2 regions of the Massilia orientalis genome follow, and region 2 is predicted to be linked to the other one. Evidence: predicted binding sites of a transcription regulator. Region 2 holds the regulator's gene; the other holds the start of a gene.
The links. The regulator sigma-54, encoded in region 2, starts transcription at its own class of promoters, with help from an activator protein. The targets are predictions, from matches to a motif close to TGGCANGNAANCTGCTTT.
Positions count from the first base shown of each region.

Region 1: a site for sigma-54 is predicted at 4,331-4,348, ahead of QPK29_RS08545 (ANTAR domain-containing response regulator). Genes of this name have one in related genera too.

Region 1 covers NZ_JASNRB020000005.1:15,860-22,443, reverse strand. Annotated here, with positions in the region: gene QPK29_RS08565 (urate hydroxylase PuuD) at 1-1,043, shown strand, start outside; gene QPK29_RS08560 (S9 family peptidase) at 1,135-3,495, opposite strand; gene QPK29_RS08555 (hypothetical protein) at 3,713-3,883, opposite strand; gene QPK29_RS08550 (hypothetical protein) at 3,904-4,161, opposite strand; gene QPK29_RS08545 (ANTAR domain-containing response regulator) at 4,359-5,000, shown strand; gene QPK29_RS08540 (CmpA/NrtA family ABC transporter substrate-binding protein) at 5,017-6,192, shown strand.
Region 2 covers NZ_JASNRB020000004.1:131,006-137,589, forward strand. Annotated here, with positions in the region: gene hprK (HPr(Ser) kinase/phosphatase) at 1-691, shown strand, start outside; gene rapZ (RNase adapter RapZ) at 763-1,626, shown strand; gene QPK29_RS06935 (SRPBCC family protein) at 1,643-2,095, opposite strand; gene QPK29_RS06940 (enoyl-CoA hydratase/isomerase family protein) at 2,092-3,168, opposite strand; gene hpf (ribosome hibernation-promoting factor, HPF/YfiA family) at 3,272-3,631, opposite strand; gene QPK29_RS06950 (RNA polymerase factor sigma-54) at 3,695-5,197, opposite strand; gene lptB (LPS export ABC transporter ATP-binding protein) at 5,200-5,976, opposite strand; gene lptA (lipopolysaccharide transport periplasmic protein LptA) at 5,991-6,566, opposite strand; gene lptC (LPS export ABC transporter periplasmic protein LptC) at 6,580-6,584, opposite strand, start outside.

The sequences.
Region 1 (6,584 bases), on a different contig from region 2:
GCGTGGCGGGCGAGCTGTGGGCCGTGCACGGCGGCGGTTTCTACAATCCGCAGAAATACCTCGTCGCGCCGGCCGAGCTGCCGGCGGAGCTGCACTGGTTCAAGTGGGAAGCGTATTCGACGTGGCTGTCGGGCTTTGCGCTGCTCGTCATCGTGTACTGGCTGAATGCGCAGGCGATGATGGTCGACCGCAGCGTGGCCGACCTCACGAGCTGGCAAGCCATCGGCCTCGGGCTCGGGAGCCTCGTCGCCGGCTGGGTCGCGTACGACCTGCTGTGCCGCTCGCCGCTCGGCAAGCACGATCTCGCGTTCGGCGTCGTGGTGTTCGCGCTGCTGGTCGGCGCGGCCTGGGTGCTCACTCACTTCCTTAGCGGCCGCGCGGCCTACATCCACGTGGGCGCGATGATCGGCACGATCATGGTCGCGAACGTGGCGATGGTGATCATTCCGGGGCAGCGCAAGATGGTCGAAGCGATGCGCGCGGGCTCGACGCCGGATCCCGTCCACGGCATCCGCGGTAAGCAGCGCAGCGTCCACAATAACTACTTCACGTTGCCGGTGCTGTTCATCATGATCAGCAACCATTTCGCGATGACCTACCGCCACCCGCACGCGTGGGCCGTGCTGGGCACCATCATGGCGTCCGGCGTCTTCATCCGCCACTTCTTCAACCTGCGCCACAAGGGCAGCGTGGAGTGGGTGTATCCGGCGATCGGCGTGGCGCTGCTCCTGGGGCTCGCCGTGGTGCTGGCGCCGCCGCGGCCGAACGTGTCGGCGGGGACGGTGCCGTTTGCGCGGGTGGAGACGATCCTGCGCGCGCGCTGCGTGTCATGCCACGCGGCGCATCCGACGCAGCCCGGGTTCGCGAGCGCGCCGGCCGGGGTGATGCTGGACGACGCGCATGGCATCGCGCAGAACGCGCCGCGCATCTATCAGCAGGCCGTGCAGCTCAAGGCGATGCCGCTGGCGAACATGACCAATATGACGGAGGCGGAACGCGCCGAGTTGGGCGCGTGGTTCGAAGCCGGGGCGAAGACCGACTGATGAATCGTCATTCCCGCGCAAGCGGGAATCCATGCTGAGTGTCCGCAGTCAGCTCAGCATGGGTCCCCGCTTCCGCGGGGACGACAGGGGCTTACTTCAACGTCCGCTCGAACAGCTGGTAGATGCGCCGATACTCGTCATACCACGCCTCCGGCTGCACGAACGAATGCCGCTCCAGCGGGTACGGCGCCAGCTCCCAGTGGTCCTTCTTCAATTCGATCAGCCGCTGCGCCATGCGCACGGAGTCCTGGAAGAACACGTTATCGTCGACCATGCCGTGCGCGATCAAGAGGTGGCCCTTCAGGTTCTGCGCGTACTCGATCGGCGACGACGTTTTATAGGCGTCCGGATCCAGGTCCGGCGTATTCAGGATGTTGGCCGTGTATTCGTGGTTGTACGTGGTCCAGTCGGTCACGGGGCGCAGCGCGGCGCCGGCCTTGAAGACGTCCGGTGCACGCAGCATGGCCATCAGGGTCATGAAGCCGCCGTAGCTGCCGCCGTAGACGCCCACGCGGGCCGCGTCGCCCTGCTGGTTCGCGATCATCCAGTTCACGCCGTCCAGGTAATCGTCCAGTTCCGGATGACCCATCTGGCGGTAGATCGCCGTGCGCCATTTGACGCCATATCCCTTCGACGCGCGGTAGTCCATGTCGAGGACGACGTAGCCGTTCTGCACGAGCAGGTTATGGAACATCTGCTCGCGGAAGTAGGGCGTGTAGCGCTGCGTGACGTTCTGCAGGTAGCCCGCGCCGTGCACGAACATCACCACCGGATATTTTTTGCCCGGCTCCAGCTGCGCGGGGCGGTACAGCTTGGCCCAGATCGGATCGGCGCCATGCGTCGACGGGATCGTCACGAACTGCGGCTGGATCCACTCGCGCGCCTTGAATTCGGGCGTGCGCGTGTCCGTCAGCCTGACGGCCTCGCCGCCGTGCGACGGCACCGTCGCGAGCTGCGCCGGCAGGTACGGGCCGGAATAATGGACGAGCAGCTTGTTCTGGTCCGGCGACAGGCGGAAGTCCTGCACGCCCGCGAGGCTGCTGACTTCGCGCGTGGCGCCGTTCGCCGCATCGACGGCGCACACCTCGTACGTGTGCGGCGCCTTGCGGTTGCACAGCAGCCAGGCCGTGCGGCCGTCCGCCGACCATGCGACGTCGCCCGCTTCCCAACGCCCTTGCGTGAGCGCGCGCGTGCGGCCGCCCGCGTCGCGCACGTACAGGTGCGCGTAGCCGCTTTCTTCCGACAGGTACCACAGGGTCGAGCCGTCCGGCAGCCAGCCGAATTCATTGTTGTCGTAGTTGACCCACGCGTCGTCCGTCAGGCGGTGCACCGGCTGGAGCGCCGCGCGCGGCAGGTCGACGGTGGCGATCCAGCGGTCCTTGTTGTCCACGGAGCGGAACATGACGGCCACGTTGGCGCCGTTCTGGCTCCACGTGATCGCTTCGCCGTCGAAGCCGATCATCACCGGACGGTTGCCCTTGAGCGGGTCGAGCTTGTGCTCCGCGCGCTGTTTGGCCAGCGGATCGACCGCGATGCCGGGCAGGGCGTCCAGCGCCAGGTCCTTCACCTCGCGCGTCGCGAGGTTCACGAGTTTCAGGCCGTGGCCCGCGGGGTTGTTGCGGCCCACGCGCGTGCGCTCTTCCGAGAATTCCTCGTAGCCGCTTTCCGTCACGTAGCGGGGCATCTTGCCGGCGCGGCCCTTGTCCGCGTTCTTCGGACCCGTGACGACGAGCAGCCAGCGGCCGTCCGGCGACAGCGCGCTGTTCAGGATCGCGACCTTGTCGCCCAGGTAGATCGGCGCGGGCGCGCGGGTCGGGTCGGCGCGGCGCAGTTCCTCGGCCTGCGCGCGGGTGGCGTCGCGCTCGTCCTTCTGGCGCTTCAGGATCGTCGACAGGCGCAGCTGCATGTCGCGCAGCGCGTCGGCCTCGGTCACGTTCGGATCCTTGGCGGCGCGCGGCAGGGCGACGGGACCGGTCACGCGGTCGGTGCGGTCCCACGCGAACCAGTCGTCGCCGATGCGGTACTGCACGCCGCGCTCGTCGGCCGTGTACTGGACGGCCTGGATCGCCACGCCGCTGCCGCGCGTGATCTGCAGGAGGGCGCCCGACTTGAGGTCGCGCTCGAACAGGTCGCCGTTGCGCACGATGACGGCGCGGGTGCGGCCGCGGTTGTACAGCATTTCCGGGCTGTCCAGCTTCGCCTGTCCGGCGTCCGTCACCTGTGCCGGCGTGCCGGCCTTCGCCGCGTTCACGCGGTAGGTGTCCCGTAGGGGCGACCCGGCGCGCTTCTGTTTGTAGATGACCTGCTTGCCGTCCCAGTTCCACCACGCCGCTTCCACGGGAGGTCCGATCCAGTCGGGGTTGGCCATGGCCTGGTCGAGGGTCACGGGTGTGGAGGCGGCAGCGGGTAGCGCCAGCAGTGCGGCAAGAACGGTAAGGACAGGGAGTCGCATCATCAGTCGGGTGGATAAATGAAGAACAAGAATGCTTTTCTTGGTCAGAAATTGCAAAAAAGCATTCTAGCGCAGCCGACTATGGTGCTGTGTGGATTCGCTGGCAGGAGTGGCGCGCGTGCGTAAGTACGTCGGCGACCTTAAGGAATATTGCGGCGCACAAAAGACAACGCCCGGCCAATGCCGGGCGTGTGGAGACGATGTGGTCAGTCAGATATTACGCGGCTGCCTTCGGCTTCGCGTACTCGCCCATCCACAGTTCAGTCGGCTCTTGCGCCAGCCACAGTTCGGACGGTGCGGTCAGCGACGGGTTGCGCACGAACATCACGATACGGGTGACGACGGCGGCGGCTGCGATGGCGACGGTGAGGTATTCGAACGGGGTCATGATCTGTATCCTTGGCTTGATTAGTTGTTCGGCGTTTCGCGGACGGCTTCCGGCGCCAGCGCGGCTGCGCAGAACGGGCCCAGGATGATGATGCCGGCCTGCTGCTGCATCTTGCGGCGGGCGAGGGCGCCGCTGCCCGGCTGGGCGGCGTCGGGCACGATCAGGCCGCCGTGCGCTTCATACAGTTCGATCGCAAAGGTGCGGATCTTGCCCAGGGTGTCGGCAATGTGCTGGCGCAGAGTCTTGTTCTGTGCCCGGTTGATCGTTGCGGTGTTCATGGTCATCTCCGGTGAGAAATCTGTCGTGTTGCGATGCAGTATAGGGATAACCGCGTCATAAATGAACTTTTTGTTTGTGATGCTTCCCATGCGTTTCGTGAATATTTTCTGTACGACAACTAATGTTGATTCGTACTCCTGAAATACGGAACATGAATATCTGGTTGGTTGGCCCGGAACTTGCATATCCAAAGGGCATGAAACTGCCGTCCAAGGTCCAGCGCACCCTGCGCATCGTCGTCGTCAACACCGCGTCCAGCGATGCCGCGGACGAGGCCACGCTCGCCGCGCAGGCAAGACGCAACACGGCGCTGCGCATCGGCCTGCTGGAATCGGGCTATGACATCGTCGCTTCGCTCCCCGCCGACATCTTCCTGCCGGAGCGGATCGCCCAGATCCAGCCGGACATGATCATCATCGACAGCGAATCGGACGCGCGCGACGTCCTCGAACACATCGTGATCGCCACGCGCGACGAGCCGCGGCCCATCGTCCTGTTCACGGACGACCAGACGTCCTCCAGCATGGATGCCGCGATCGAGGCGGGCGTCACCGCGTACATCGTGGCCGGGCTGCAGGCCGAGCGCGTGAAGCCCGTGCTGGATGTGGCGATGAAGCGGTTCAACCGCGAACAGAAGCTGCTGGACGAGTTGTCCGACACGCGCCGCCAGCTCGCCGACCGCAAGCTGATCGAACGGGCCAAGGGCGTGCTCATGGCGCGCAACCGGCTGACGGAGGAAGAGGCCTACCAGCGGCTGCGCAGCATGGCGATGAACAAGAAGCTCAAGCTGGCCGAAGTCGCCCAGCGCATCCTCGACGTCGAGGATCTACTCGGCTAAAACAGCAAAGGAAACGATGGCTCACGTATTCATCGCCGGCTCGGACCGGCCGGAAAAGACCGTGATCAGGGCCGGCTTCATGCCCCTGACGGATTGCGCGTCCCTCGTGATGGCGTCCGTGCTCGGGCTGGACGACAAATACGGCATCAAGCTCGAACTCGCGCGCCAGCATTCGTGGTCGGGCATGCGCGACCGCCTGCTGCAGGGCGAGATCGACGCGGCGCATGTGCTATATGGTTTGCTGTACGGCGTGGAAAACGGCATTGGGAGTCCCCCCACGCGCATGGCCGTGCTGATGAACTTGTCGCGCAATGGCCAAGCGATTACCCTGTCGCGCGCACTGGCCCGGCAGGGCGTGACGGACCTCGGCACGCTGGCCGCCGCGATGCGCGAGGGCACGCGCCGCTACACGTTCGCGCACACGTTCCCGACCGGGAACCACGCGCTGTTCCTCTATTACTGGCTGGCGGCGGGCGGCATCGATCCGGTGCGCGATGCGCAGGTGGTGACCGTCCCGCCCAGCCAGATGGCCGTGAACCTGGCGGCCGGCCACATGGACGGCTTTTGCGCCGGCGAACCGTGGAGCGCCCGCGCCCAGCTGGACGGCAGCGGCTTCACCGTCGCGACGAGCCAGGACATCTGGCGCGACCATCCCGGCAAGGCGCTCGGCGCGACGGCCGCCTTCGTCGACGCGAACCCGCACGCGTGCCGCTCCCTGATCGCGGCCGTGCTGGAGGCGGGGCGCTGGCTCGATGAATCGCCGGCGCACCGCGACGTGGCGGCCGAGGTCCTGTCCAGCCCCGCCTATGTGAACGCGGACCGCCGCGCCATCGCCGCGCGCCTGCATGGCGACTATGACAACGGCCTGGGCAAGCGCTGGATCGATCCCGATCCGGTGCGCTTCCACGACGAGGGCGAGGCCAATTTCCCTTACCTGTCCGACGCGATGTGGTTCATGACCCAGCACCGGCGCTGGGGCCTGCTGCGCGACGACGTCGATTACGCGGCCGTGGCCGCGCGCGTGAACCGCGTGGGCCTGTACCGCGAGGCGGCCGTGCTGGCGGGCGTGCCGGCGTCGTCGAGCCTGATGCGCCGCTCCGTGCTCATGGACGGCAAGGTCTGGGACGGCCTCGAGCCCGACGCGTATATCTCATCCTTTCCCATCCGCCGCACGGCACTGGCCGGGGCGTAAAAGTTAGCTCGTCGTTCCCGCGGAGGCGGGAACCCATGCTGAAGTACCGAAGCCAGTTACTAAATACGTTGCAGCATTTCCAGCGTACCTGATCCGGTTGCTCGGTATGGATTCCCGCTTTCGCGGGAACGACGGGGCACGCTTCATTGCAGTGCGCCATGAGCGTGCATGGTGCACTGCAATGAAGCGTGCAAGGCCCGGTCAATACGATCTTCCCCCTGAAAACCATCTGGCACGGGTCTTGCTGATACGGAGGTAAAGGATCAACGGCGATCCCTGAGTAAAAAGCGCCGGTCCAACGAGGGACCGGCAACAGGACAACGGCGTCCGCTGCACCCGCTTGAACGATTTCTGGAATCGTCTTCGCGGCCAGGCAGCGGGCGCCTTTTCGT
Region 2 (6,584 bases):
GATCGCGGGCGGTCCGCCGGCGCTGTTCATCGCCCAGGGTCTCGACACCCCGCCGGACATCCTCGCCATCTGCGACGAACAGAACATCCCGCTGTTCTCGACGCCGCTGCCGGCCGCGCAGGTCATCGACTACCTGCGCGTGTACCTGTCGAAGAAGCTGGCGCAGCGCGTCATCATGCACGGCGTGTTCATGGACGTGCTGGGCGTCGGCGTGCTGATCACGGGCGACTCGGGCCTCGGCAAGAGCGAGCTGGGCCTGGAACTGATCTCGCGCTCGCACGGTCTCGTCGCCGACGATGCCGTCGAATTCTCGCGCATCGCCCCGAACATGATCGAGGGCCGCTGCCCGCCGCTGCTGCAGAACCTGCTCGAAGTACGCGGCCTGGGCCTGCTGGACATCAAGGCGATCTTCGGCGAGACGGCGGTGCGCCGCAAGATGCGCCTCAAATTGATCGTCCACCTCGTCAAACGGGGCGCGCTGGACGAGGAAGTCGAACGCCTGCCCTTCCACTTCCCCACCGAGGACGTGCTGGGCCTGCCGATCCGCAAAGTGGTCATTCCCGTCGCGGCCGGCCGCAACATCGCGGTGCTGCTGGAAGCTGCGGTGCGCAATACGATCCTGCAGCTGCGCGGGATCGATACGCTGCAGGAGTTCATGGAAAGGCAAAGACAGGCGATGAGCAGCGACTGACGCTGTTGCAAATACCTCATCCATAAGCCTTGTGCGATGCGGCAAAGACTTGCCGATGCTATCATCGCGCCATGCGCATCCTACTCATCACCGGTATCTCGGGCTCCGGTAAATCCGTCGCCCTGAACGTCCTCGAAGACGCTGGCTACTATTGCGTCGACAACCTGCCCCCCGCCCTGCTGCCGGCGCTCGTCGGCAGTATCGAAGGCGACGAAACCAGGCGCATCGCCGTCGCCGTCGATGCGCGCAGCGCGGAGTCCCTGGCCGAACTGCCGACGACGGTCGCTGCGCTGCGGGAGGAAGGCCACCAGGTCAAGGTGATCTTCCTGACGGCCAGCACGCACTCGCTCGTGGCCCGTTTTTCCGAGACGCGCCGCAGCCACCCGCTGTCGCACGAACTGCGTCCGGGCGAGAACCCGGCGTCGCGCCGCACGCTGATCGAATGCATTTCGGAAGAACGCGACCGGCTGGGGCAGATCGAGAAGATGGGCCACGTGATCGACACGTCCGAACTGTCGGCCAACAAGCTGCGCGCGTGGATCAAGGAACTGGCCGAGGTCACCTACGCGCCGCTGACGCTGTATTTCGAATCGTTCGCATTCAAGCGCGGCGTGCCGCTCGATGCCGACTTCGTGTTCGACGTGCGCGCCGTGCCGAATCCGTATTACGACCTCACCTTGCGCCCGCTGAACGGCAGGGACGCTCCCGTGATCGCCTTCCTCGACGCCCAGCCGCAGGCGGCCGAGCTGCTGTCCGACATCCGCGCGTTCATCGCCAAGTGGCTGCCGTCGTTCAAGAAGGACAACCGCAGCTATCTCACCGTGGCCGTCGGTTGCACGGGCGGCCAGCACCGCTCCGTGTACATGGCGGAACGGCTCGGCGCGTATTTCAGCGACACGGAACGGGTCGTCGTGCGCCACCGCGAGCAGCCCTGATACGGCCAACGCGAATTCAGCCGGTGCCGAAGCGCCGGCGCAGCCGCGCATGGCGATGGCGGAACAACAGCGCCACGCTCGCGCGCGCGAGCACGCGCGGCAGCAGGCGCGAACGGAACGCCAGGTTGTCGACGACCCGCGTGCCCCGCGCCGACGGCGCGACGATGCGCTCGTGCTGCCAGAACGCCATCGACAGCATCGGCGAGCGCTCCAAAAAACGTCGGCCCGGCTCGAGTTCGACGAGCGTGAGGCCGCTCCGGTCGATGGGCAGCACGCGCAACAACAACAGCCAGCTGCGGCACAGGCGCTGTCCCGGCACGACATCCCCCGGCAGCGTCCGCATCCCGCGCGGGAACGTCATGCGCAGCAGCGGCGTCATCTCGTCGGCGATGCCCTCGACGGACGTGACCCGGCGCCACACCGTGTCCGGCGCGGCAGCCAGCTCGGATTCGAAGCGCAGCGCGATCACAAATCGCGGAGTGGATGCGCGTGCCCGGGCCAGACGGGCGCGAAGAACCACGCGACCATCTCCGGCGTGACCGCATCGAGCGTGGGCGGATTCCAACGCGGCGCATTGTCCTTGTCGATCACGAGCGCGCGCACGCCTTCGAGCACTTCGCCGTGTTCGAACGTGCGGCGCACGAGCGAGCGCTCCATGCGCAGGCAGTCCGCCACGCCAAGCGCTTCCCCGCGCACGAGCATCTCGCGCGTCACGGACATCATCAGCGGCGAGCGCTGGCGCAGCGTGGCCAGCGTCTTTTGCGCGAACGGGCTCGCATCCGTCTCAAGCGACGCCATCACGGCCGCGACGGAGTCCGCGCCGAAATGGCGGTCGATCGCGCCGCGCTGCGCTTCCAGTTCGCTCGCGCCAGCCGGGAACGGCGCGGCGAACGCGCGGATCGCGGCGGGCAGTTGCGCGCCCGGCGTCGTCTCGATCAGCGCGCGCAGCGCATCCAGCTGCGCGCCCGGCACGAACACGTCGGCCAGGCCGACGTAGATCGCATCGGCCGCGCCGATGGTCACGCCCGTCACGCCGAGATAGTGGCCCAGGCGGCCCGGTGCATGCGACAGGAAATGACTGCCGCCCACGTCCGGGAACAGCCCGATGTTCACCTCGGGCATGGCGATCTTCGAGCGCTCCGTCACGATGCGCAGGCCGCAATCCGGCCCGCCCTGCGCGATACCCATCCCGCCGCCCATCACGACGCCATCCATCAGCGCAATGTACGGCTTCGGATAGAAGTGAATGAGGTGGTTGAGCGCGTATTCTTCGGTGAAGAAATCTTCCAGCAGCGGGCTACCGGTCTGCGGCGTGGCTTTGCCGGCCTCGTGGAAAAAGCGGATGTCGCCGCCGGCGCACAAGGCCTTTTCGCTGCTGCTCCCGATGACGACGGCGTCGATGCCGGCGTCATTACGCCAGGCGAGCAGCGTGGCGGTGAGCGCGCGGACCATGTCCAGCGACAGCGAGTTCAGCGCCTTTGGGCGGTCCAGGGTGATGATGCCGGTGCGGTTGGCAACCCGCGTCAGAACGTGTGCAGTCATGTCTCGTTGTTATCGAATAATCAGACCAGCATTGTAGCGCCCATAAAAAGCGAAAAGGGCGCCGATGCGCCCTTTACTCCTTGGTGCTACCGCACGCGTGGCATTACGCCGTGGCGGGCTCCTCCTCGCCACCTTCGGACATGCGCTTGATACACGCGTTGTCATGATCCTTGAGCATTTGCTTGTACTTGACGACCTGGCGGTCCAGGCGGTCCATCAGCATGTCGATCGCGGCGTATAGATCGTGCGCGGCACTGGCGACATGGACGATCTTGCCCGCGAGACGCAGGTTGATCTCGGCTTTCTGGCGTTTTTCTTTCTCGGTGAGATTGTCGATGCAGAGGATGACATGGGAGTCGATCACTTGATCGAAATGACGGGTGATGCGTTCGAGCTTGTTCTGTACGTATTCTCGGATGGCTGGAGTTACATCGAGATGATGTCCGCTGATTGTGAGATTCATACACACTCCTTTGAAGATGCACTGCCTGCCGTGCGCGCATCTAGCGCAATGGGACAGTGTTTGTTACAAGGATTTGCGGAGACTGACGGGCGGGATTTTCAGCGCCTCACGGTATTTTGCGACCGTGCGTCGCGCGATGACCATTCCCTGTTCCCCTAGCATCTCCGCGATCTTGCTATCGGATAATGGATTCTTGGGGTCTTCTGCTCCTGTGAGTTGTACGATGAGGGCCCGTATTGCCGTCGACGATGCTTCGCCTCCCGCTTCGGTGGCAACGTGACTCCCGAAGAAATACTTCAACTCGAACATGCCGTGCGGGGTCAGCATATATTTCTGAGTTGTGACTCGAGAAATTGTGCTCTCGTGTAGACCTAGTGTATCAGCTATCTCACGTAAAACAAGGGGCCGCATCGCGACTGCGCCATGGGAAAAAAAGTTGCGCTGGCGATCGACAATTGCTTGGGCTACACGCAGGATCGTGTCGAAGCGCTGGCGCATGTTCTTGATGAGCCACTTGGCTTCCTGCAACTGCGCGTTCATCTGTGTTTCCGATTTGCCCTGCTTCATCAGCGACGCGTACAGGCTGTTCACGCGCAGGCGCGGCATCACTTCCGGATTCAGCAGCACGCTCCAGCCATCCTTGGCGCGGCGCACGATCACGTCGGGCACGACGAAGTCCGACACGTCCGACGCGAACGCCGCGCCCGGATGCGGATTGCACTGGCGGATGACGGCCTGGGCTTCGCGCAGGTCTTCGTCGTCGCAATCGAGCGCCTTCTTCAGCTTGTTGAATTCGCGCTGCGCGAACCACGTCAGGTATTTTTCGACGATGACGAGCGCCATGCGCCGCGTCACCATCGGCACGCCGGGCATGCGGCGGATCTGCAGCGCCAGGCACTCGGCCGCGCTGCGCGCGCCCACGCCGGGCGGGTCCATGCTCTGCACCATGGCGAGCGCCGTGCGCAATTCGTCGAACTCGATCTCGAGTTCTTCCGGCAGGCGCGCGTAGATGTCTTCCAGCGGTTCTTCCAGGTAGCCGTTGTCGTCGAGCGCATCGACGACGAGTTCCACGAGCGCGCAGTCGCGCGCCGCGCAGCACGTCAGGCGCACCTGTTCCATCAAATGCTCGCGCAGGGTGACGGGGCTCGCTTCCAGCTGCGGGCGGCCGTCCTCGTCCTCGCCGCCGCTCCCGCTGCTGCGGCCGTATTCGCCCCAGTCCTCGCCGCCTTCGCCGCCGCTTTCTCCGCCCTCGCCGCCGGCGTCATTCGCTTCGCCATTGGCGTTCTCGGCGGGCGCGCTGCCGCCTTCCTCGCCGTTGCCCTGCGCGGCCGGCGCCTCGCTTGCCTGCGATGACGCCGGGGCGCTGTTGATAGCGCCGTCGGCCAGCAACCGCACGGAGCGGTCGAGCGGATCGTCGAGCCGTTCGAGCAGCGGGTTCTCGCTCAGGACCTGCTCGATTTCCTGGTGCAGCTCGAGCGTGGACAACTGCAGCAGGCGGATCGATTGCTGCAGTTGCGGCGTCAGTGCAAGGTGCTGTGAGGTCTTGAGTTGCAGCGTCTGTTTCATGACTACATTCGGAAGTGTTCGCCCAGGTAGACGCGGCGTACCGATTCGTTGGCGATGATGTCGTCGGGACGGCCCGACGCCAGCACCGCGCCCTGGTTGATGATGTAGGCGCGGTCGCAGATGCCCAGCGTCTCGCGCACATTATGGTCCGTGATCAGCACGCCGATGCCGCGCTCCTTCAGGAAGCGCACGATGCGTTGGATCTCGATCACCGCGATTGGATCCACGCCGGCGAACGGTTCGTCCAGCAGCACGAAGCGCGGATTGGTCGCGAGCGCGCGCGCGATCTCCACCCGGCGGCGTTCGCCACCGGACAGCGACAGCGCCGGGCTCTCGCGCAGCTTCTCGATCTGCAGCTCGGTCAGCAGCTCGTCGAGACGTTCGGTGATGCGCGCCTTGGTAAGCGACTTGCCGTTCTCGCGCTGCAATTCCAGCACGGCGCGGATGTTCTCTTCCACCGTCAGCTTGCGGAACACGGACGCTTCCTGCGGCAGGTACGACAGCCCGAGCAGCGCGCGCCGGTGGATCGGCAGGCTCGTGATGTCGGTGCCGTTGATGTCGATGCTGCCGGCGTCCGACGGCACGAGGCCCACGATCATGTAGAACGAGGTCGTCTTGCCTGCGCCGTTCGGGCCCAGCAGGCCGACCACTTCGCCGCACGCCACCTGCAGCGACACGTCGCGCACGACGAGCCGCTTGCCGTAGCTCTTCTGCAGTCCCTTGACGACGAGGGTGCTGCCGCCGCATTCGGCCGGCGCGGCCTGCGTGCCTGCTTCCATTGCGCTTGCCTCCGTCATTGCTTGCCTGCCGGAGCGGGAGCGGGAGCGGCGCCGGCTGCAGGGGCGCGGCGCGGCTGCAGCGTGATGCTGCCGCGGCCATTGCCCGGCTTGTCCGTGCCGTTGGCGTCGTTCAGGCCGAGCAGCTTCTCGTTGCGGTTGTCGTAGGAGATGAATTCGCTGGCCATCTCCTGCGTGATCTTCTTGCCCTCGAGCTGGCGGATGACGGCCTTCGAGAACAGTTTCACGAGGTCGTTGCGCTCGTCGTATTCGATGCGCTGGGCCTGGCCCTCGCCCCACAGGTCCGGGCCGCCGTCGCGCTTCTGGCGGAAGGTCGCGAGCTTGCCGGGATTCGCGGTGAGGATGAAGGTGCGCCAACCGTCCGGCGACTCCTTGACCTCGGCGCGGTCGGATTTCAGGATCATGGTGCCGCGCGTGATGACCACGTTGCCGGTGGCGACGTAGTTCTGCGTGACCTGGTCGACGTTGGCGTTGTCGAACGCGATGTCGACGGGCTTGAGCGCGTCCGCCTTCTCGGCCGAGGCAGCCAGCGGCACCAGCAGGAAGATGGCGGCGGCGAGTATTTTTTTCATTCGATAGTCCTTTTTAGT